Regions from separate parts of the Streptomyces sp. NPDC001443 genome, predicted to be linked through region 1. Evidence: riboswitches for the same ligand, from Rfam matches in the RefSeq annotation. Region 1 holds a riboswitch; each other region holds the start of a gene.
The links. Region 1 has a riboswitch for cobalamin ahead of ACWC24_RS22195 (ABC transporter substrate-binding protein). Riboswitches for the same ligand answer to the same signal wherever they lie in the genome.
Positions count from the first base shown of each region.

Region 2: it holds a riboswitch for cobalamin, as region 1 does, so the genes downstream of both, ACWC24_RS05455 (ribonucleoside-diphosphate reductase subunit alpha) here and ACWC24_RS22195 (ABC transporter substrate-binding protein) in region 1, are expected to answer to the same signal.
Region 3: it holds a riboswitch for cobalamin, as region 1 does, so the genes downstream of both, ACWC24_RS09350 (CbtB domain-containing protein) here and ACWC24_RS22195 (ABC transporter substrate-binding protein) in region 1, are expected to answer to the same signal.
Region 4: it holds a riboswitch for cobalamin, as region 1 does, so the genes downstream of both, ACWC24_RS28115 (cobalamin biosynthesis protein) here and ACWC24_RS22195 (ABC transporter substrate-binding protein) in region 1, are expected to answer to the same signal.

Region 1 covers NZ_JBSFIA010000021.1:73,657-79,110, forward strand. The annotation lists gene ACWC24_RS22180 (Lrp/AsnC family transcriptional regulator) at 1-738, opposite strand, end outside; gene ACWC24_RS22185 (hypothetical protein) at 936-1,157, shown strand; gene ACWC24_RS22190 (hypothetical protein) at 1,478-1,801, shown strand; cobalamin riboswitch at 1,990-2,165, shown strand; gene ACWC24_RS22195 (ABC transporter substrate-binding protein) at 2,221-3,270, shown strand; gene ACWC24_RS22200 (FecCD family ABC transporter permease) at 3,267-4,280, shown strand; gene ACWC24_RS22205 (ABC transporter ATP-binding protein) at 4,277-5,098, shown strand; gene ACWC24_RS22210 ((2Fe-2S) ferredoxin domain-containing protein) at 5,079-5,454, shown strand, end outside; gene ACWC24_RS22215 (isochorismatase family protein) at 5,435-5,454, opposite strand, start outside.
Region 2 covers NZ_JBSFIA010000003.1:100,424-105,877, forward strand. The annotation lists gene ACWC24_RS05440 (GntR family transcriptional regulator) at 162-926, shown strand; gene ACWC24_RS05445 (DUF3311 domain-containing protein) at 1,097-1,363, shown strand; gene mctP (monocarboxylate uptake permease MctP) at 1,360-2,970, shown strand; cobalamin riboswitch at 3,327-3,470, shown strand; gene ACWC24_RS05455 (ribonucleoside-diphosphate reductase subunit alpha) at 3,594-5,454, shown strand, end outside.
Region 3 covers NZ_JBSFIA010000006.1:44,686-50,139, reverse strand. The annotation lists gene ACWC24_RS09370 (COG4705 family protein) at 1-138, opposite strand, end outside; gene ACWC24_RS09365 (BlaI/MecI/CopY family transcriptional regulator) at 230-613, opposite strand; gene ACWC24_RS09360 (lysylphosphatidylglycerol synthase domain-containing protein) at 788-1,726, shown strand; gene ACWC24_RS09355 (phosphatase PAP2 family protein) at 1,916-2,521, shown strand; cobalamin riboswitch at 2,571-2,723, shown strand; gene ACWC24_RS09350 (CbtB domain-containing protein) at 2,760-2,981, shown strand; gene ACWC24_RS09345 (CbtA family protein) at 3,001-3,756, shown strand; gene ACWC24_RS09340 (histidine phosphatase family protein) at 3,905-4,495, opposite strand; gene ACWC24_RS09335 (oxygenase MpaB family protein) at 4,808-5,454, shown strand, end outside.
Region 4 covers NZ_JBSFIA010000031.1:19,076-24,529, forward strand. The annotation lists gene ACWC24_RS28100 (class II aldolase/adducin family protein) at 213-944, opposite strand; gene ACWC24_RS28105 (anion permease) at 1,251-2,510, shown strand; gene ACWC24_RS28110 (hypothetical protein) at 2,546-2,767, shown strand; cobalamin riboswitch at 2,946-3,091, shown strand; gene ACWC24_RS28115 (cobalamin biosynthesis protein) at 3,193-4,137, shown strand; gene ACWC24_RS28120 (cobyric acid synthase) at 4,134-5,454, shown strand, end outside.

The DNA of each region.
Region 1 (5,454 bases):
CCACAGCAGTGCCCTGGTGTTGACGCCGAAGTGACCCGTGTCGACCTCGACGTCGAAGAAGATGGCGCCGCCGGCCTGCAGGTCCGCGAGCCGGCGCGCCACGGTGACCGGGGACCAGCCGGTCGCCTGAGCCAGCTCCGCATTGGTGGCCCGCCCGTCCTTCTGTAAGGCGACCAGCAAGTCCGCGTCGCCTGAGCCGAGTTGGCGCGGCACGGGCACGTGGGAGGTGTGGGCCGACTCGTGCTCGCGCAGGAGTCGCTGTTGCGCGTCGTCGAGCGTGTCGGCGCTGCGGCGCCAGTTCGTCGAACCGCCGAGGTAAGTGTGCAGGATGCAGTGCGCGGACACCGCGGTGATGTCGGCCGTGCGCGGAATGTCTCGCAGCAGCAGGGAGTTGCCGTTGCCCGCCCCGGCGTCGGTCGGCGTGTGGATGATCGCGACGATCTCGGTGCCGCCGGCGGTGAGTTTCACCCACGAGGTGTCCTGTCGGCGCATCAGCGCATAGGCCAGGTCCTGAGCGGAACTCGCCGCCGCGGTGAGCCGCACGAGCCACTGCGTCTGACCCGCCTGATGAGGGTCCGGCAGTCCCACGACCCGTAAGGAAGCCTCGGTGCGCAGGCGGCGGTAGCGACGGGCGACGGTCTGCGGCGAGACATCGAGGGCGGCGGCGATCTGGCTGAAGGGTGCGCGGCCGTCGATGTGCAGCGCGTGGATCAGGGCACGGTCCAGGTCGTCCAGCATGCACACATCCTTCAGTGGGGCCCGCTCCGTGGAATAAAGTTGAAGACAGCGCAGGGCACGCTACCATCGCAGCCGCAAGCCCCACAGAATTCCATCAGTTCAACCGCTCGGATCGAGATGACCGGGCACACCGGGAGTATGTACAGCGAACACGCAGGGCGCTTTGAAGTCTGTGTCACGCCCCCACCCGGCAGAAAATGGGCAGCAATTTTGACGACGTCTCGCGGTGGCTCTCCGCCCGTGACGACCTCGAGGAGTGGCTCGGCGGCCACGCCTGGCGGGCCCGGGTGTACGCGGGCGGCGACCCACGCATCGGCCACGGGCGCACGGTGGCCCCGCTCCCGGCTTGTCGGCTGGCGGCGGCGGAACTTGCCGGTGGAGAACTCCGAGGGAACCACCGGAAGGTCTGCGGCGGCTAATTCGGAATTAAATATTCCATCGCCGGTTGCACTATTTCCCGCCATCGCGGAAGTTCGGCCGAGACGTGCAGTGATGATTCGATATGGACGCCCGGACACCGCCGGGTGTGATCGCCCGCAGAGTATTTCCCTGCGATTCATACCCCTGTTGGTAAGGGGCGGCTCGGTGACGCATTTCAGCCTCATCTCATCCTGCTTATCGAAAGTCGCTGTTCTGCGGCCCGGAACGTGAGATCCACCGGCAACCACGGGGCTCTCCTCTCCAGCGCAACCGGGAAGTCCTGCCCGGTCACCCGCCTCACGGATAACAGAGGATTCGCATGTCTGACGGCACCTCACGCCCGCACGATCCCAAGGAACCGCGTGCCCGCGGCGGCGGCCACTGCGTGGTGCTCGGGGCCGGCATCGCAGGCCTCTTCGCCGCCCGAGTGCTGGCCGGCACGTCCGACCGGGTCACGGTGGTCGACCGGGACGCGCTCCCAGAGACGGACGAGAACCGGCGCGGGGTGCCGCAGGGCCGACACGCCCACGCGATCCTGCCCGCCGGCACCAGGGGGCTGCGGGAGATGTTTCCCGGCCTGATCGAGGAGTCAGAGGCGGACGGGGCAGACTTCCTCACCGCCCGCGCGGTCCCGGGTATCTGACCGGAGGGGTGCCGGGCGGGTCGAGTGCATGAGCGCGGTCCGCGGACACCCACGTGAGGCCGGACTCGCCGGTCCGGACCGGATCCTCATCCGCCGACGCGGCCCGGGCTCGTCCGGTACGTCCTGAACACCAGCACCCTCGCCCCCTGCCCCGTGACCGATCGCACGATCCGACCGCACGACGGACTTGATAGCCTCAGCAGGCCAGTCGAGCCACACCCGAGGCCAGGGAATCCGGTGCGAATCCGGAACTGACGCGCAGCGGTGAGGGGGACGGGCGGGGCACGACGCCACTGGGAGACCGGGAAGGCGCCCCGACCGGACGAACCCGAGTCCGAAGACCTGCTGGCACCTTCGCGCCCCGGCGCGGAGGGACGTCCGTAGGCCAGGCTCCGCGTACGAGCCCCGACCCCAGAGGCATGCCCGTGCTCCGTACCCCCGCCCTTCTCCGCGCTCCGGCGCTTCTCCTCGCGTCAGCCCTGCTGCTCACCGGCTGCGGTACCTCCGGCGATGACGCGAAGGCCGTGGAGACCTCCGCCGCCGGCTACCCGGTGACCCTCGGCAACTGCGGCCACCAGGTCACCCTGAAGTCGGCGCCGAAGCGGGCCGTCTCCCTCAACCAGGGCACCACCGAGATCCTGCTCTCCCTCGGCCTCGCCGACCGCATGGCCGGTACGGCGACCTGGACCGACCCGGTCATGAAGGGGTTGGAGAAGGCCGACGCGTCCGTGCCGCGCCTCGCCGACGACAACCCCTCCTTCGAGAAGGTCCTGGACGCCCAACCCGACTTCGTGACCGCCTCGTTCGTCTCCACCCTGGGCAAGGGCGGGGTCGCCACCCGCGAGCAGTTCGAGAAGCTGGGCGTGCCCACGTACGTCTCGCCGTCCGACTGCTCGGCGGGCAAGGACAACGACAGCGGCGGTGACGGATCGCGCAGCGAACCGCTCACCCTCGACGCCGTATACGGAGAAATCCGCGACCTGGCCCGCGCGTTCGGCGTCCAGGAGCGCGGCGAGAAGCTCGTCGCCGCGCTCAGGCAGCGGGTGAGCACGGCCACCGCCAAACTGCACGCCTCGGACGTCTCCCTCATGTACTGGTTCGCCAACTCCCAGTCGCCCTACCTCGCGGGCTGCTGCGGCGCGCCCGGCGCCATCACCCGCGCGGTCGGCGCGAAGAACGCGTTCGCCGACACCCACGACGAATGGCCCCAGATCAACTGGGAGACGGTCGCCGACCGCGACCCCGACGTCATCGTGATCGGCGATCTGACCCGCAAGCAGCAGACCGCCGAGACCGCCGCGGCCAAGATCCGCTTCCTGGAGTCCAACCCCGCCACCCGCAATCTGACCGCCGTGAAGAAGCGGCGGTACGTGCTGCTGAGCGGGCAGGCGATGAACCCGTCCATCCGCACGATCGAGGGGATCGAGCAGGTCACAGCCGGTCTGCGTGACTTCGGGTTCGCCAAGTGAGCTTCCGTTCCCTGCTGTTGGCGGGCGGGGGAGTGGTCGCGCTGCTCGTGTCGATCGCCGTGTCCGTGACGATCGGACCCGCCGACATCTCCACCGGCGACGTCTGGGCGTCCGTGGCGGCCCATCTCGGCCTGGGCGAGGGCACGTTGGCGCCGCTGCGTGACGGCATCGTATGGAACCTGCGGATGCCCCGCACCCTGTCGGCCGCCGTGTGCGGGGCCGGACTCGCCGTGTGCGGCGCGGTCATGCAGTCGCTGCTGCGCAACCCGCTCGCCGACCCCTTCGTGCTCGGGGTCTCCTCCGGGGCGTCCACCGGAGCGGTCGCCGTGGTCGTGCTCGGCGTGGGCGGGGGAGCGGTGTCCCTGTCGGCCGGCGCCTTCCTCGGGGCGCTGCTCTCCTTCGCCCTGGTGCTCCTGCTCAGCCACACCCTCGGCCCCGGCACCGACCGGGTCGTCCTGTCAGGGGTCGCGGCCATGCAGCTGTTCTCCGCGCTGACCTCCTTCATCGTCCTGACCTCGGCGGACGCGGAGACCACCCGGGGCGTGCTGTTCTGGCTGCTGGGCTCGCTGACAGGCGCCGACTGGGGACAGGTACTGCTCTGCACCGCCGTCCTGGCAGTGGTCCTCGTGGTCTGCCTCGGGTACGCCCGTACGCTCGACGCGTTCGCCTTCGGCGACGAGGCCGCCGCCGGACTCGGGGTCCGCGTCGCACGCACCCGCCTGGTCCTGCTCTGCGCGACCGCGCTGCTCACCGCCGCCCTGGTCAGCTGTGCCGGCGCGATCGGCTTCGTCGGCCTGGTCCTGCCGCACGCCACCCGCGCCCTCACCGGCTCAGGGCACGCCCGTCTGCTGCCCGTCACCGCGCTGAGCGGGGCCGTCTTCCTGGTGTGGGCGGACACCCTCGCCCGTACCGTCCTCGACCCCCAGGAGGTCCCGGTGGGCGTGGTGACGTCCCTGATCGGCGTACCGGCCTTCGTCGCGGTCCTCTACCGCGGACGGAGCAGGACATGACCAGCCTGCACGCGGACCGCGTCGTACGACGCACCGGCGACAAGGTCGTCGTCGACGGCGTCACCCTCACCCTGCGCCCCGGCGAGACCGTCGGCCTCCTCGGCCCCAACGGCTCGGGCAAGTCGACACTGTTGAGACTGCTGGCCGGGGTCCTCACCCCCACCGGCGGAGCCGTGACCCTGGACGGCCGTCCGCTCGCCGAGGTCGGCCGCCGCGCCACCGCCCGCCGGATCGCCACTGTCGAACAGCACGCCGACACCCGGACCGAGCTCTCCGTCCGCGAGGTCGTCGCGCTGGGCCGTGTCCCGCACCGACGCGCCTGGACACCCCCGACCACGGCCGACCGCGCAGCCGTCACCGAGGCCCTGCGGCACACCGGACTGACCGATCGGGCCGACCAGTCCTGGCACACCCTCTCCGGCGGTGAACGCCAGCGCACCCAGATCGCCCGCGCGCTCGCCCAGGAACCCCGAGAACTCCTGCTCGACGAACCCACCAACCACCTCGACATCCAGCACCAGCTCGACCTGCTGGAACTCGTCGCGAGCCTGCCGGTCACCACCGTGATCGCCCTGCACGACCTCAACCTCGCCGCGATGTACTGCGACCGCCTGCTCGTCCTGCGCGACGGCCGCGCGGTCACGCAGGGCACCCCGGCCGAGGTCCTGACGCCCGACCTCGTCGAGCGGGTCTACGGCGTCCGCGCCGAGGTCACCCACGACCCCGGCCACCCCGTGATCCGCTTCCTGCGCCCGGTCACCCCGGACGGATCCCGCCCGAAGAGGAGTGTGAACAGCGATGCCTCGACCGCGCCATGAAGCAGTCGGCCCGAAGCCCACCTCCGCCGAACCGGCACCGTGCCGCGTCGTCGTCTGCCGGGACTGCTGCTGCGGAAGCCCGAAAATCACCGGCGTGGACCACGACCGCCAACTCGCGCGCCTGACCGAGGAGGTACCCGTACGCGTCTCGGACTGCCTCGGCGTGTGCGAACACGCCAACGTGCTCGTCGTCCAGCCCTCCGCCGCCGCACGTGCCGCAGGAGCCCGCCCGGTCTGGCTCGGCCTCGTCAACGACCCCGACGCCACCGAGGACATCGCCGCGTGGATACAGGCCGGCGGCCCCGGCATCGCCCCCTGCCCCGACATTCTCGACCTCTACGTCTTCACCCCGCCCC
Region 2 (5,454 bases), on a different contig from region 1:
TTGGACTAGACCAACCAGAGGCTCGACGGTATACAGAGGGGATCACGGAGCGTGCGAGGTCATCCACAGGGGATACCACGCACACGAAGCCGTGCCACGATGTGAGCCGTGGCCGACGGACATGTCGGTCGCTTCGGCGGCGGAAGCCGGGAAGGCGGAGCATGAGCACCGACGTCAGCAGTGCGGAGAACGAGGGTGGGGCGACCGTCCGTACCGCGCGCGTGCCCAAGTACTACCGCTTGAAGAAGCACCTGCTGGACATGACGGAGACCCAGTCGCCCGGCACCCCGGTGCCGCCCGAGCGGACCCTGGCGGCCGAGTTCGACACCTCGCGCACCACCGTCCGCCAGGCGCTCCAGGAACTCGTCGTCGAGGGCCGCCTCGAACGCATCCAGGGCAAGGGCACCTTCGTCGCCAAGCCGAAGGTCTCGCAGGCGCTCCAACTCACCTCGTACACCGAGGACATGCGCGCCCAGGGCCTCGAGCCCACCTCGCAGCTCCTGGACATCGGGTACATCACCGCCGACGACACCCTCGCCGGCCTGCTCGACATCACCGCGGGCGGCCGCGTGCTGCGCATCGAGCGGCTGCGCATGGCCAACGCCGAGCCGATGGCCATCGAGACCACCCACCTGTCCGCGAAGCGCTTCCCGGCGCTGCGCAGGTCGCTGGTGAAGTACACCTCCCTCTACACCGCCCTCGCCGAGGTCTACGACGTGCACCTCGCGGAGGCCGAGGAGACCATCGAGACCTCGCTGGCCACCCCGCGCGAGGCGGGCCTGCTCGGCACCGACGTCGGCCTGCCCATGCTGATGCTGTCCCGGCACTCGCTGGACAAGAACGGCCGGCCGGTGGAGTGGGTGCGCTCGGTCTACCGGGGGGACCGGTACAAGTTCGTCGCGCGGCTCAAGCGCCCGCAGGACTGACCCGGCCGACAGACGGGGAAGGCCCCGGGGCACGTCGCCACCGGGGCCTTCGCGCACCCATCGCGCCCCCGTGGTGCGCGTGTTGTGCGAACAAGGGGTTCCGTTCCCGTGACACCGTGACCTAGATTGCCTGCGCGTCATAGGCGATCTACGAGGGGACGGAACGCCAGATGTCAGATGCCCCAGAAGTGACCCGGGAGCCGGTGATGACGCCCGTGCGCGCCGTCATCGGCCTCTGCCTCGTCGCGCCCTTCGTGGCGATGCTGTGGGTCGGTTCCTACGCCAAGACGGATCCGACGTTCATCGGGATCCCGTTCTTCTACTGGTACCAGATGCTGTGGGTGCTGCTCTCCACGGCTCTGACGATGACCGCCTACCGGCTGTGGCAGCGCGACCAGCGCGCCCGCGCCGCCCGGAAGGGGGGTGCGTCGCAGTGAAGGACGGGGTCAACGGCGTCGCGCTCGGCGTCTTCGTCTTCTTCTTCCTGGCCGTCACGGTCCTGGGCTTCCTGGCCGCGCGCTGGCGCCGGGCCGACAACGAGCACACCCTCGACGAATGGGGTCTGGGCGGCCGCTCCTTCGGTACCTGGATCACCTGGTTCCTGCTCGGCGGCGACCTGTACACGGCGTACACCTTCGTCGCCGTGCCGGCCGCGGTCTACGCGGCGGGTGCCGCGGGCTTCTTCGCGGTGCCGTACACGATCCTGGTGTATCCGCTGATCTTCACCTTCCTGCCCCGGCTGTGGTCGGTGTCCCATCGGCACGGGTACGTCACCACCTCGGACTTCGTCCGCGGCCGCTTCGGCTCCAAGGGCCTGTCCCTGGCCGTGGCCGTCACCGGAATCCTGGCCACCATGCCGTACATCGCGCTCCAGCTCGTCGGCATCCAGGCCGTGCTGGACGTGATGGGCGTCGGCGGCGGCGAGAACAGCAACTGGTTCGTGAAGGACCTGCCGCTGCTGATCGCGTTCGCCGTGCTGGCCGCCTACACCTACTCCTCGGGGCTGCGCGCGCCCGCCCTGATCGCGTTCGTGAAGGACACCCTGATCTACATCGTGATCGCGGTGGCCATCATCTACATCCCGATCAAGCTGGGCGGCTTCGACGAGATCTTCAAGGCGGCCGGCGACAAGTACACGGCGGCCGGTGCGGGCGGGCTCGTACCCCCCGAGGCGGGCCAGTGGACGTACGCCACCCTGGCGCTCGGCTCGGCGCTCGCGCTGTTCATGTACCCGCACTCGATCACGGCGACGCTGTCCAGTCGCAGTCGCGACGTGATCCGCCGCAACACCACGATCCTCCCGCTGTACTCGCTGATGCTGGGCCTGCTCGCCCTGCTCGGCTTCATGGCGATCGCGGCCGGGGTGAAGGTGACCAACGGCCAGCTGGCGATCCCCCAGCTCTTCGAGAACATGTTCCCGGACTGGTTCGCGGGCGTGGCGTTCGCCGCCATCGGCATCGGCGCCCTGGTCCCCGCGGCCATCATGTCGATCGCTGCCGCGAACCTCTTCACCCGCAACATCTACAAGGACTTCATCAAGCCCGACGCGACCCCGAAGCAGGAGACCCAGGTCTCCAAGCTGGTGTCGCTGCTGGTGAAGGTCGGTGCCCTCGTCTTCGTCCTCACCATGGACAAGACGGTCGCGATCAACTTCCAGCTGCTCGGCGGCATCTGGATCCTGCAGACCTTCCCGGCCCTGGTCGGCGGCCTGTTCACCCGCTGGTTCCACCGCTGGGCACTGCTGGCGGGCTGGGCCGTGGGCATGGTGTACGGCACGCTCGCCGCGTACGGGGTGGCCTCGCCGACCCAGAAGCACTTCGGCGGCAGCTCGAAGGAGATCCCCGGCATCGGCGAGATCGGCTACATCGGCCTGACGGCGTTCGTGCTCAACGTGGCCGTCACGGTGGTCCTCACCTTCGTCCTGAAGGCCCTCAAGGCGCCCGAGGGCGTCGACGAGACCAGCCCGCAGGACTACACGGCGGACGCCGGCGACCCGGGCGTACAGGTGGAACTGCCGCCTGCCACGGCCGGATCGGCGCACTGACGCCGACGCGTCGGGAGCCGCACGCCGGCACCGGAGCAGGACACTGAACCACTTCCCCGCCGGATTCACCGGCGGGGGCGAGGGGCGGCGGGGCAACAAGGCCCCGCCGCCCCTTCGCGTCCCCGGCCTCCGCCCCGTCCGGCGCCCGCCGCCCGCCGTCCGGCGCCCGGGGGAAGCCCCGCCACGGGCCCGTCCGGCGCTCGCAGGACAGCCGCGCCACGCCCCCGTCCGGCGCCCGCGAGGAGCCCGCACGCGCCCGCGCCCGGGCCTCCGGCCGCCGTCCTCGACGAGCCCGACTGACACGCTCCGAAGCCGATGTGACACAACATCTGGGGGTGGCACCGCAGCCCGGCACAAGATGTATGCTCATGCTCGCTGTCGCCGCAGGGGAATCCGGTGCGAATCCGGAACTGTCCCGCAACGGTGTACCCGTGCCTGTCCGCCCTACGGCGGGCGTCCACGCGTCCAGTCCGAGGACCTGCCGACCGCGCGCCCGGCCGTCCGGTCCGGGTGCCTTGACGTCCGGGTCTCGCGGAATGGACCGGTGGACGCGACGCCCCGTGCGCTCGTGTGCCGCCCCCTGCCCTCCGTGAGGCCCCCTGCCGAGCGAGGGAGAGCCCCAAGTGACCATCGCGCCAGCCGATCCGGCTTCAGCCACCCCGGCGAGGGAGACCGACGGTCCCGGTGCCGCATTGCTGCGGACCCTGACCGAGCTGACCTCCGACCTCCCCGACGCCGACCCCGGCCGGGTCGCCGCCGCCGCGCTGCGCGGCCGGTCCGCGCGGGCGGACGAGACGGAGCTGCGCGAGCTGGCCACGGAGGCGGCCGCGGGGCTCATCTCCGACGATCCCGCCTACTCGCGGCTGGCCGCCCGGCTGTTGACCATCAGCATCGCCGCGGAAGCCGCCTCGCAGGGCGTGACGACGTTCACCGAGTCCGTCGCCGTCGGGCACCGGGAAGGCCTCATCGCCGACCGCACGGCGGAGTTCACCCGCATCCACGCCGCCCGCCTCGACGCGCTCGTCGACACCGAGGGCGACGACCGGTTCGGCTACTTCGGTCTGCGCACCCTGCACAGCCGCTACCTGCTCCGGCACCCGATCACCCGTCAGGTGATCGAGACACCCCAGCACTTCATGCTGCGGGTCGCCGCCGGCCTCGCCGAGGACGACTCCGTGCGCTCGGTGGACGAGGTCGCCGCGCTCTACCGGCTGATGAGCCGCCTGGACTACCTGCCGTCCTCCCCCACGCTCTTCAACTCCGGTACGCGGCACCCCCAGATGTCGTCCTGCTACCTCCTCGACTCCCCGCTGGACGAGCTGGACTCCCTCTACGACCGCTACCACCAGGTCGCCCGGCTCTCCAAGCACGCCGGCGGCATCGGTCTGTCGTACTCCCGGATCCGTTCGCGCGGTTCGCTGATCCGCGGCACCAACGGGCACTCCAACGGCATCGTCCCGTTCCTGAAGACCCTCGACGCCTCGGTCGCCGCGGTGAACCAGGGCGGCCGGCGCAAGGGCGCCGCCGCGGTCTACCTGGAGACCTGGCACTCCGACATCGAGGAGTTCCTGGAGCTGCGCGACAACACCGGCGAGGACGCCCGCCGTACGCACAACCTCAACCTCGCGCACTGGATCCCGGACGAGTTCATGCGCCGCGTGAACGCCGACGCGCAGTGGTCCCTGTTCTCCCCCTCCGACGTGCCCGAGCTGGTCGACCTGTGGGGCGAGGAGTTCGACGCGGCCTACCGCGCGGCGGAGGCGGCGGGCCTGGCGAAGAAGACGATCCCCGCCCGCGATCTGTACGGCCGCATGATGCGCACCCTCGCGCAGACCGGCAACGGCTGGATGACCTTCAAGGACGCCGCCAACCGCACCGCCAACCAGACGGCCGAGCCGGGGCACGTCGTCCACTCCTCCAACCTCTGCACGGAGATCCTGGAGGTCACGAACGACGGCGAGACGGCGGTCTGCAACCTGGGCTCGGTCAACCTCGGCGCCTTCGTCGTCGACGGCGGCATCGACTGGGAGCGGCTGGACGAGACCGTCCGCACCGCCGTCACCTTCCTCGACCGCGTGGTCGACATCAACTTCTACCCGACCGAGCAGGCGGGCCGTTCCAACGCGAAGTGGCGTCCCGTGGGCCTCGGCGCGATGGGCCTCCAGGACGTCTTCTTCAAGCTGCGGCTGCCCTTCGACTCCCCGGCGGCCAGGGAACTGTCCACCCGTCTCGCCGAGCGGATCATGCTCGCCGCGTACGAGGCCTCCGCCGACCTCGCCGAGCGCAACGGCCCGCTGCCGGCCTGGGAGAAGACCCGTACCGCCCGGGGCGTCCTGCACCCCGACCACTACGACGTCGAGCTCACCTGGCCGGAGCGCTGGGCGGCCCTGCGGGCACGCATCGCCACCACCGGGATGCGCAACTCGCTGCTCCTGGCGATCGCGCCGACCGCCACGATCGCGTCCATCGCGGGCGTGTACGAGT
Region 3 (5,454 bases), on a different contig from region 1:
GAGGTCCGACGCCGTCTCGCCCATGCCGGTGGTCAGCACCTTGATGATCCAGAAGTAGGCGGTCACCTCCGGCACCTTGTTCGCCATCCGGTGTACGGGTATGCGGGGCCGGTCGTCGAGGATGTGCTCTGCGGTCATGATCCGCACCTTGGCACCCCGACCCTGAACGCAGCCTGAACGGCCGTCCGCGCACGGGTCCGGCCCCGTTCGGGGGGAACTCAGGAGGAGCTCAGGCGGAGCTCTCCCCGAGCAGCTCCCGCAGCACCTGCTCCTCGGCCGGGCTCAGTCCGGTCACGAAGTGCTGGAGCGCGGCGATCGGGTCCGGGCCCCGGTCGAGGGCGTCGCGCATCGCCTCGGCGGTCAGCTCGGCCGCGTCGCGCGTGGGCCGGTACGCACCGCGCCGCCCGTCGGCGTCGCGCAGCACGAGTCCTTTGTCGTACAGACGTTTGAGGATGGTGTGGACGGTGTTGTAGGCGAGGTCGCCGCCGAGCTCCGTCTGGATCTCGGCCGGGGTCCGGGGCAGCTCCGCCGCCCACAGTGCCGCCAGGACCGCGCCCTCCAACTCGCCCGCACTGCGCCGTCCGGGTCTCTTGTGTGGGCCGGTGCCAGCCATGTCGGCCACCTTACCGAGACGGGCGGATATCTTCTCACCTGCCTTTAACCCTACAAAATGTAGGGTGTGATGCGACCCTACATTTTGTAGGGGAGTCGATCCCGTGGCGCGCTACGACGAGAGGTGCACGATGGCCGACGGCTCTCCCTTCGTCCGGCGCGCCCGAGGACCGGCGTGACCGCGACCGACCTGCCGGTGAGCACGGGCCGACGCCGGTACTGGCGGCTGGGGGTCACGCTCGCGGTACTCCTGGCCGCCTGTGGGGTCCTCGTCGCGCGCCGGGACGTCCTCGACAGCGGGGCCGACCGGCTCGCCGCCGCCGACCGCGCGTGGCTGTTGCTCGCGTGCGTCGCCGCCGCGTCGACCTGGGTGTGCGCGGCCGTCGTCCAGCAGGGCGCGGTGACCGAACGGCTGCCACGGCGAAGGCTGGTGGCCGCACAGTTCGCCGCGTCCGCCGCCAACCATCTCCTCCCGGCCGGGGCCGGGGCGACCCTGGTCAACCTGCGCTTCCTGACCCGGTGCGGGCTGTCCGCGACCCGTTCGGCGACCGCGCTCGCGGTGAAGGCGGCGGCCGGCGGGCTGGTCCGCTGCGTGCTGGGCCTGACCCTGCTGCTGACCTCGCCGGACACCGTACGGGTGCCGGCGCGCGTGCCGCAGGGGCTGGTGCTGCTGCTGCCGGTGGCGGCCGGGGCCGTGGTGCTGGCCGTCGCGGCGAGCGCCCGGCTGCGGCGTGCCGTGGGCCGGGCTCTCGCGGAGGTGCGGGAGGTGCACCGGTCCCGGGCGCGGGCCTGGGCGCTGTGGGGCGGCTCGACCGCGTTCGCGCTGCTGCACGCCGGGGTGGTCGTCGCCGTCGTCCACGCGCTCGGCCTCGGGCTGTCCACGGGCCATGTGGTCATGGCGTACCTCGTCGCCAGCGGTGCGGCCGCGCTGCTGCCCACGCCCGGCGGTCTCGGTTCCCTGGACGCCGCGCTCGCCCTGGCTCTCACCGCGGACGGGGCGCCGGGACGGGCGGCGATCTCGGCCGTCCTCGGCTACCGCCTGCTCACCGCGTGGCTGCCGATGGCTCCCGGCCTGCTGGTCCTGCTCCTGCTCGCACGGCGCTCGGCACTCTGAGGGCGCCCGGCCCGTCGGGTCCGGTTTCTCCCGCTCCCGCCCGTCGCGGGAACGCCTCACCCTCCCTGATCGTCTACAGTGTCGTAGACCGACTACACGTCTGTAGTCGACTGCTGTGGACGTGTCGGACTCCGGCCGGACGCCTGGTGTCCCGCAGTCCACGGGGTGCGAAGGGAAGAACTCATGCCGATGAACACCGCTTTCGGCGGCGCGTCGATGGACGGCTCCGCCTACCGGGACGTGGTCGGTCTCGCGGGGCGTTCGCCCGGATGGCTGGACACCGCGGTGTCGGCGTGGTCGACGTACGGACTCGCCCTGTTCGCCGTCCTGATGGTCGTCGGCTGGTGGCGGGCCCGGCGCGAGGGGGCCGCGCGGACGGTGACGGCCCTGGCCGTGCCGGTGGTCGCGGTGCTGGCCTACGGCGTGGACTCCGTGCTGAAGCTGCTGGTCCGCGAGACCCGGCCGTGCCTGACGCTGCACGTGCGCACCCTGGAGACGTGTCCGGCACCCGGTGACTGGTCGTTCCCCAGCAACCACACGGTGATCGCCGCCGCGTGCGCCGTGGCCCTGCTGTCCGTCTCGCGCCGGCTGGGCGCGGTGGCGGTCGTGGCCGCGCTGGCGATGGGCGTGTCCCGGGTCTGGGTCGGCGTGCACTATCCGCACGACGTGGTCGCGGGAATCCTCGTCGGCGGACTCGTCGCCCAGGGCCTCATGACCTTGGTGCGGCGCCGGGCGGACACGCTGGCGCGCCTGCTGACAGCCACTCCGCTGCGCCCGCTGCTGCCCGCCTCCTGACGCTGGGCGTCCCAAGTAGGCACGGGATCACCCCTGCTGACGCGCTATTGGCCCTGCATACGACACACGGTACTGTCGTTCTGATACGACGACGGGATCACGGAAGCCGGTGAGAATCCGGCACGGTCGCGCCACTGTGGACGATGCCTCCTCGACGGGGCGCATCGCGAGTCAGACCCGGGGCCGTCGTCCTGTGCACCACCGAGATGGGACGCGAACTCCCAGAGGAGGCCCTGCCATGGCGCAGCACGTCGCTCAGCCGACCGCCACCACCCCCGTCGTCACCGGCAAGCTGCCGTTGAAGGACATTGCCCCCTGGGCGGTCTTCTTCGGCATCCTGATGCTGGTCCTGCTGTACTTCGTCGGCGCCGAGCAGGGCGCCACCTCCGTCGTCTCCGGCGAGGACGTCCACGAGTGGGTGCACGACGCCCGCCACCTGCTCGGCTTCCCCTGCCACTGACGAGGGGCGCCGAACTCCCGTGAACTCCGCAACAGTGAGAAACCTGCTCGTGCGGGGCATGCTCGCCGGCCTCGAGGTCGGCGTGCTCGCCCTGATCGTCGCCTACTTCCTCGGTGAGCCGAGCGTGGACAGCGCGATCGGCTTCGAGGAGGCGCACGCGCACGCCCACGAGCACGAGGTCGAACTCGTCTCCCGCAGCCTCCAGTCCACCGCCGGCCTCGCCACCGGCGTGCTGATCTACGGCGTGGCGTTCGGCGGCATCGCCGCCCTCGCCTTCTGCTTCGCCCTCGGGCGCGTCGGCCGCTTCGGCCCCCGCGCCACCGCGCTGCTGCTGTCGGGGACCGCGCTGCTCGCCGTCTACGTCGTGCCGTTCCTGAAGTACCCCGCCAACCCGCCGTCGGTCGGCGACCCCGACACCATCGGCAAGCGCACCACGCTGTACTTCCTGATGATGGTCCTCAGCGTGCTCCTCGCGGTCGCCGCGGTGATCGCGGGCAAGCGGCTCGCACCGAGACTGGGCACCTGGTACGCCACCGTCGTCGCCGTCCTCGGCTTCATCGCCGTGATCGGCCTGGCGTACGCGTTCCTGCCCGTCGTCAACGAGGTCCCGGCGGACTTCCCGGCCACCCTGCTGTGGCGGTTCCGGCTCTCCGCCCTCGCCATCCAGGCCACGCTGTGGGCGGGCTTCGGCCTCGTCTTCGGCGAACTGGCCGAGAGACTGCTGCACCCGAAGCCCGCACGGGTCGCCGCGGGTTCGGCGGTGACCGCCCCGTAGCGACCCCGTCGTCACGCCGAGAGGGCCCGCGGATCCGTCCGCGGGCCCTCTCGGCGTCAGTGACGTGTGCGTCCGGTGACCCGTGCATGCGGTGGCGTGTGCTGTCGGTGATGCGCCGAGGGCGATGCGCCGCGGGTGAGGTGCGCGGTCAGTCCTGCGGGCCGGCCGTCACAGGACCTAGCGGCCGGCCGAGCCGGAGGTTCCAGCGGTGCGCGCGTCCGGTGAGCTCGGTCGCCGTCAGCGGCGGCACGTCGAGGCGCCAGAAGGCGGCCTCGGGAGCCGCCAACGCATGGATCACCGCGGCCCGTACGATCTCCGGCTCCACCACGGCCAGCACCCTGCCGTCGCTTCCCGCCGACGCCTCCAGCCAGCGGGCGACCCGATCGCATACGTCCCGCACCGACTCCCCGCCGTGCGGAGCGGCCCCCGGGTCGGACAGCCAGCGCGCCAGCTCCTGCGGCTCCGCGGCGGCGACCTCGTCGAGGGTCAGGCCACGCCAGCGCCCCATGTCCCCGCCCGCGAGCGCCGGTTCGCCGGTCGCGTCGAGACCCAGTTCCGCGGCCGTCCGGCGGCAGCGCACGCTCGGTGAGGCGAGGACGCGGACGGCCGGCGGCAGGGAGCCGGCCGCCGCCCGGGCCCGCGCGGCACCGCGGTCGTCGATCGGGTCACCGTCGTCGAAACGAGCCCGGCGCAGCGACGAACTCGTCGCGGGCGTGATGAAGGTGACACGGCTCGTCACGTGGTCGCTCCTCCTGTGCGGATCCCGGACTGCCGGTCCGGGGCCCATGAGGGTATCCGGCCCGGCGTACCGGCCGTCGGCGCCGACGGCCACGGTGAAGTGCCGCCCGCCGCCCGCCGCCCGTCGCGCGCCGCCTGTCACCCGCTGCCCGTCAGCGCCCTCGGTCACCACCATTGCCGACCGCTACGCACCTCGCTATGTTAATCGAAAATCACATCTGCGCGACAAGGTTCATCGCGTGTTGATCGTGCAACTGGCAAGTCTGCGACGGAACTTGTAATCATCTGACCCATCAGGGAAGCAGGTAAGTCAATGGAGAACCTCAGCAGGCGCAAGGCTCTGTCACTCGGTGTCGCGCTCGGTCTCGTGGGTGTGACCGGCCCCGCCCGGGCCTGGGCGTCGACGGGCTCGGTGTCCGCGGCCGCCGCCGGAACCGGCCCGGAGTGGATCTGGGACAGCCTGGCGGACCCTCTGATGGCTTCGATGCTCGACAACGGACACGTGCCGACGATCAACACGGCCTGGGCGTCGTGGGTGAACAACAACGACCCGCTGCCCGGCGGCGTACCGGCCGAGTTCACCGCGTACCTGCAACAGGTCAACGTGCTGCCCACCTGGGCCGACCCCGCCAAGCTGGCCCGTGCCGCCGACTTCAACCGGCGCAGGGACACGTACCTGTTCATGCTGTACGGCCTCGGCAGCGGAATCATGAGCACCGTGATCCCGCGCGAGGCGAGGAGCGTCTACTGGTCCGCGGGCGGCGCCAACATGCAGGACCGCGCCGCCAAGACGTTCACGTTCGGCTACGACCTGTCCCAACTGGGAGCCTTCCAGCCGACGGGCCAGTTCGTCGTCACCGCCAACAAGACCCGCGTGGTGCACGCGGCGGTGCGTCACCTGCTGCCGCAGTCGCCGCACTGGAAGGCGGTCACCGACGAGACCACCCCGATCAGCGCCGC
Region 4 (5,454 bases), on a different contig from region 1:
TCGGAGGCACGCCCCTGACACCCGCATGCCGTGCGCGCCACCCGCACGCCGTGCGCGCCGTGCGCGCCATGCGTACGCCGTGCGCGCCATGCGTACGCCGTGCGCGCCATGCGTACGCCGTGCGCGCCATGCGTACGCCGTGCGCGCCATGAGGGCAGCGCGGGCCGACGGCGCCGCCCGCCCCACCGTCACCGTCAGGCCCGCTGCCGCCGTCAAGCCCGCTGCCCGTACCCCCGCAGCCGCTCCCCCGCCTCCGCCACCTGCTCGGCCGTCAGCAGGTGCGGCGTCAGCCCCGGCACCGAGGACGCGGTCAGCCACAGCCGGCACATCCACTCCAGCTGTGCCGTGCGGTCGTAGGCCTGGTCGAGGGTGGCGCCGTGGGTGAGGGTGCCGTGGTTCTGGAGGAGACAGCCGGTGCGGTCGACCAGGGCCAGGCGCACGTTCTCGGCCAGCCGCTCGGAGCCGTAGGGCGCGTAGGGGGCGACCCGGACGGGTCCGCCGAGGGCCGCGGCCATGTAGTGGATCGTCGGGAGTTCGGGGACGAGCGTGGAGACGGCCGTGGCGTGCACGGCGTGGGTGTGCACCACGGCCCGGGCGTCGCAGGCGCGGTAGACGGCGAGGTGCATGGGCAGTTCGCTGGTCGGGACGAGGCTGCCGAGCACCCGCCGGCCCGCCAGGTCGACCCCGGTGATGTCGTCCGGTGTCAGCCGGTCGTAGGGCACGCCGGACGGCGTGACCAGCACGGTGTCCCCGACCCGGACGGAGACGTTGCCCGAGGTGCCGACGACCAGTCCGTCGGAGACGGTCCGGCGGGCCGTCCCGACCAGCGCGTCCCAGGCACGCGCCTCGTCCTCGCCCACACCCCGGCCGCCCGGTTCGCTCCGTATGCCTTTGATGTCCCGGGCGCCTCGCTCGCCCCGCCCGCCGTGTCGTCGCTCACTCATGCCGCGATCCTGCCAGGCGCGCCACCGGCCGGCCGCCGGTCACGCAGCGTAGCCGTTTCGGGCCCGTCGGCATACGACGGCGGTGACGACCCGCCGAGAGGCGGAATCCCGGCAAGCGGTCCGGCGGGATCGCGGCTCCAGGCCGCTCACCTGGGGTGACCGGTCATGCGGGGTACGTATCAGTAGCACCAAGCGGAGGATCATTCTCCTGTTGGTGACACCACAAAGCCCGTCCCAGTTCACCTTCCGTTCACCCAGGTTACTTACGTTCATCGCACCAACGACTTCGAACGATTGCCTGGGTAAATGGAAAACTTCTCGCTGATCCTCGCGATTGTGGTGGTAACTGCACTCGCGTTCGATTTCACGAACGGTTTTCACGACACCGCCAACGCGATGGCCACGACCATCTCGACCGGTGCGCTCAAGCCCAAGGTTGCGGTGGCCATGTCGGCCGTCCTCAACCTCGTGGGCGCCTTCCTCTCCGTGGAGGTCGCCAACACGATCTCCAAGGGTCTCGTCGACGAGACCGGCATCCGACCCGAGGTCATCTTCGCCGCCCTGGTCGGCGCGATCCTCTGGAATCTGCTGACCTGGCTGGTGGGCCTGCCGTCCAGCTCCTCGCACGCCCTCATGGGCGGTCTGATCGGCGCCACCGTCGCCTCGGCCGGCGTGGGCGCCGTCCACGGCGACGTGCTGGTCACCAAGGTCCTCATCCCCGCCGTCGCGGCCCCGATCGTGGCGGGCGTCGCCTCGATGCTGGCCACCCGCTTCTCCTACACCCTGGGCAAGAAGGCCGACAGCAAGGCCGCCGCGAAGGGCTACCGCACCGGCCAGATCGCCTCGGCCGGCCTGGTCTCCCTGGCCCACGGCACCAACGACGCCCAGAAGACGATGGGCATCATCACCCTCGCCCTGGTCGCCGGCGGCGCCATCGCGCCCGGCTCCAACCCGCCGGTCTGGGTCATCCTCTCCGCCGGTCTCGCCATCGCGCTCGGCACCTCCCTGGGCGGCTGGCGCATCATCCACACGATGGGCAAGGGCCTGACCGACCTCCAGCCGCAGCAGGGCTTCGCCGCCCAGACCAGCGCCGCGACGGTCATCCTGGCCTCCTCCCACCTCGGCTTCTCCCTCTCCACCACGCACGCCGTCTCCGGCTCCGTGATGGGCGCGGGCCTCGGCCGCAAGGGCGGAGTCGTTCGCTGGTCCACCGCGACCCGCATGTTCGTCGCCTGGGGCCTGACCCTGCCGGCCGCCGGCCTGGTCGGCGCGCTCGCCGAGTCCGTGACGAACCTGGGCGACTGGGGCACCGCGGCCGTCGCCGTCTTCCTGATCGCCGCCAGCGCCGCGATCTGGAAGGTCTCCCGGCGCGAGACCGTCGACCACAACAGCGTCACCGCCTCCGAGGAGCCGGCCGGCGTGGTGACCCAGGCGATCGCCATGGTGGCCCCGCCCCCCACGGGCACGGTGACCGAGAACCTCACGGCCACCATCCCCTCCCCGGCCGCCGCCCCGATGGTCACCGTCGACCCGGCGACGGCGTCGGTCCCGCCGACCGCCGCCTGAGCCCCGCGCACCCGGTTAAGTAAGGAAGCATCGGTATGAACATCGACTGGGCAGCCCTGGGCTCCGTGTTCGGCGTCAGCCTCGTGGCCACCGTGGGCCTCGTGGCCCTGTTCACCCTCGGCATCATGGGTCTCTCCCGCCAGGAGCGGGCCTCCGCGCAGGGCGGCGGCGCCGCGCTCGCGGTGACGGGCGCGTACGCGTGCTTCGCGGCCTGCGCGGCCGCGGTGGGCTACGGGATCTGGCTGATCGTCGCCTGAACCGCCGCCATCCGGCACACCGTTCACCAAGGGCGGGAAGAACCCACGGGTTCTTCCCGCCCTCGCCGTTGCCCGCCCATCCCGTCGCCCGCGCTTCCCACTCGTCACCCGCCCATCCCGCCGCCCGCCGTGTGTGGGGCTTCACACACTCCTCCGTCCCAGGTCAAGAGCAGGTTGACGGCCCTTCAGGGCCCGTGGTGGACTTCCGGAGCCATCTACGACGACACATGAGGAAGCCGGTGCGAATCCGGCGCGGTCCCGCCACTGTGACCGGGGTAGCAATCCCCGGGAGCCAGGAACTCTCGCCGTCGGTCTCGTCGAACCAGGGCGTGGACACCCTGAGTGAGGACATGTCGCCATGCTCGGCTGCCGATTGAGTCTCAGCACCAGGTCACTGCCCGGTACCGCCACGATCGGCTGAGCCGGTGCGTGCCGATCGCGTCTTCGCGTACGGCGCCACCGCGGGCCTCCTGGGCGACCTGTTCCTCGGCGATCCACGCCGCGGACACCCGGTCGCGCTGTTCGGGCGCGCGGCCGCGGCCGTGGAACAGGCGTTGTGGCGGGACCATCGAGGACAGGGCGCGCTGCACACCGTGGTGTGCGCCGGCGGCGCCGTGGCGCTCGGGGTCGTGGCCGCCCGCGCCGTACGTACCTCCGGCGCCGCCTCCGTGGCCCTCACCGCCGCCGCCACCTGGGCCGTCGTCGGGGGCACCTCGCTCGCCCGGGAGGCCCGCGCCATCGGGCGCGCCCTGGAGGCCGGGGACGTCGCGGGCGCCCGCGCCCGGCTGCCGCATCTGTGCGGCCGGGACCCCCAGGCCCTCGACGCGGACGGCGTAGCCCAAGCGGTCGTCGAGTCGGTCGCCGAGAACACCTCCGACGCCGTCGTCGGCGCGCTGGTGTGGGGAGCCGTCGGCGGGGTGCCGGGGCTGCTCGGCTTCCGCGCCGTGAACACCCTCGACGCCATGGTCGGCCACAAGTCGCCCCGCCACCGCCGCTACGGATGGGCCTCGGCCCGGCTCGACGACGCCGCCGGCTGGCCGGGGGCCCGCCTCACGGCCGCCCTCGCGACCCTGGCCGGCGACGATCCGCGCGGGGCCGTACGGGCCTGGCGCGCCGACGCCGCCAGGCACCCCAGTCCCAACGCCGGTCCCGTGGAGGCCTCGTTCGCCGGGTCCCTCGGCGTACGGCTCGGCGGGACCCTCTCCTACGCCGGGCGGGTCGAGCACCGGCCCGTGCTCAACGGCGCCCACGGACGGGCCGTCCGTGTCTCGGACATCGACCGGGCGGTACGGCTGTCCCGGCGCGTCGGCTGGCTCGCGCTCGGCGTCTGCGCCGCCGCGCGGCTCCTCGTGAAGGAACGTGACTCATGAACGGTGGTCTCCTGGTCGCCGGCACCACCTCCGACGCCGGCAAGAGCGTCGTCACCGCGGGGATCTGCCGGTGGCTGGTGCGCCAGGGCGTCAAGGTCGCGCCCTTCAAGGCGCAGAACATGTCCCTCAACTCGTTCGTGACCCGCGAGGGCGCGGAGATCGGACGGGCCCAGGCCATGCAGGCCCAGGCCTGCCGGATCGAGCCGACCGCGCTGATGAACCCCGTGCTGCTCAAGCCCGGCAGCGACCGCAGCAGCCAGGTCGTCCTCATGGGCAGGCCGGTGGGCGAGATGAGCGCGCGCGGGTTCTTCGGGGGGTCCGAAGGCTCCTCCGGCTCGTCCCCCGGGAACCGGCTGCGCGGCGGGCGGCAGGAAGCGCTGCTGGGCACCGTCCTCGACTGCCTCGCCGAGCTGCGGGGCACGTACGACGCGGTGATCTGCGAAGGGGCCGGCAGTCCGGCCGAGATCAACCTGCGCCGGACCGACATCGTGAACATGGGCGTCGCCCGCAACGCGCGGCTGCCCGTCCTCGTCGTCGGCGACATCGACCGCGGCGGTGTCTTCGCCTCCTTCTTCGGCACGGTCGCCCTGCTCTCGCCCGAGGACCAGGAACTGGTCGCCGGGTTCCTCGTCAACAAGTTCCGGGGCGACGTCTCCCTGCTCGAACCCGGACTCGACATGCTGCACGGCCTCACCGGGCGGCGGACGTACGGCGTACTGCCCTTCCGGCACGGCCTCGGCATCGACGAGGAGGACGGACTGCGCGTCTCCCTGCGCGGTGCCGTCCGGGAGTCGGCCGTCGCCGCCCCCGTCGGCGAGGACGTCCTGCGGGTCGCCGTCTGCGCGGTCCCGCTCATGTCCAACTTCACGGATGTGGACGCGCTCGCCGCCGAGCCGGGCGTCGTCGTGCGGTTCGTGGACCGGCCCGAGGAGCTCGCCGACGCCGACCTCGTGGTGATCCCCGGAACCCGCGGGACGGTGAAGGCCCTGGAGTGGCTGCGGCAGCGCGGCCTCGCGGACGCCGTCGCGCGCCGGGCCGCCGAGGGCCGGCCGGTGCTCGGCGTCTGCGGCGGCTTCCAGCTCCTCGGCGAGCACATCGAGGACGAGGTCGAGAGCCGCGCGGGGCACGTCGACGGGCTCGGCCTGCTGCCCGTACGGGTGCGCTTCGCCCGCGAGAAGACGCTCACCCGGCCCGTCGGCCAGGCCCTCGGCGAGCCCGTCGAGGGGTACGAGATCCATCACGGGGTCGCCGACGTCACCGGCGGCGAGCCGTTCTTCTCCGACGGCGGGGGGCACCCCCTCGACGGCTGCCGGGTCG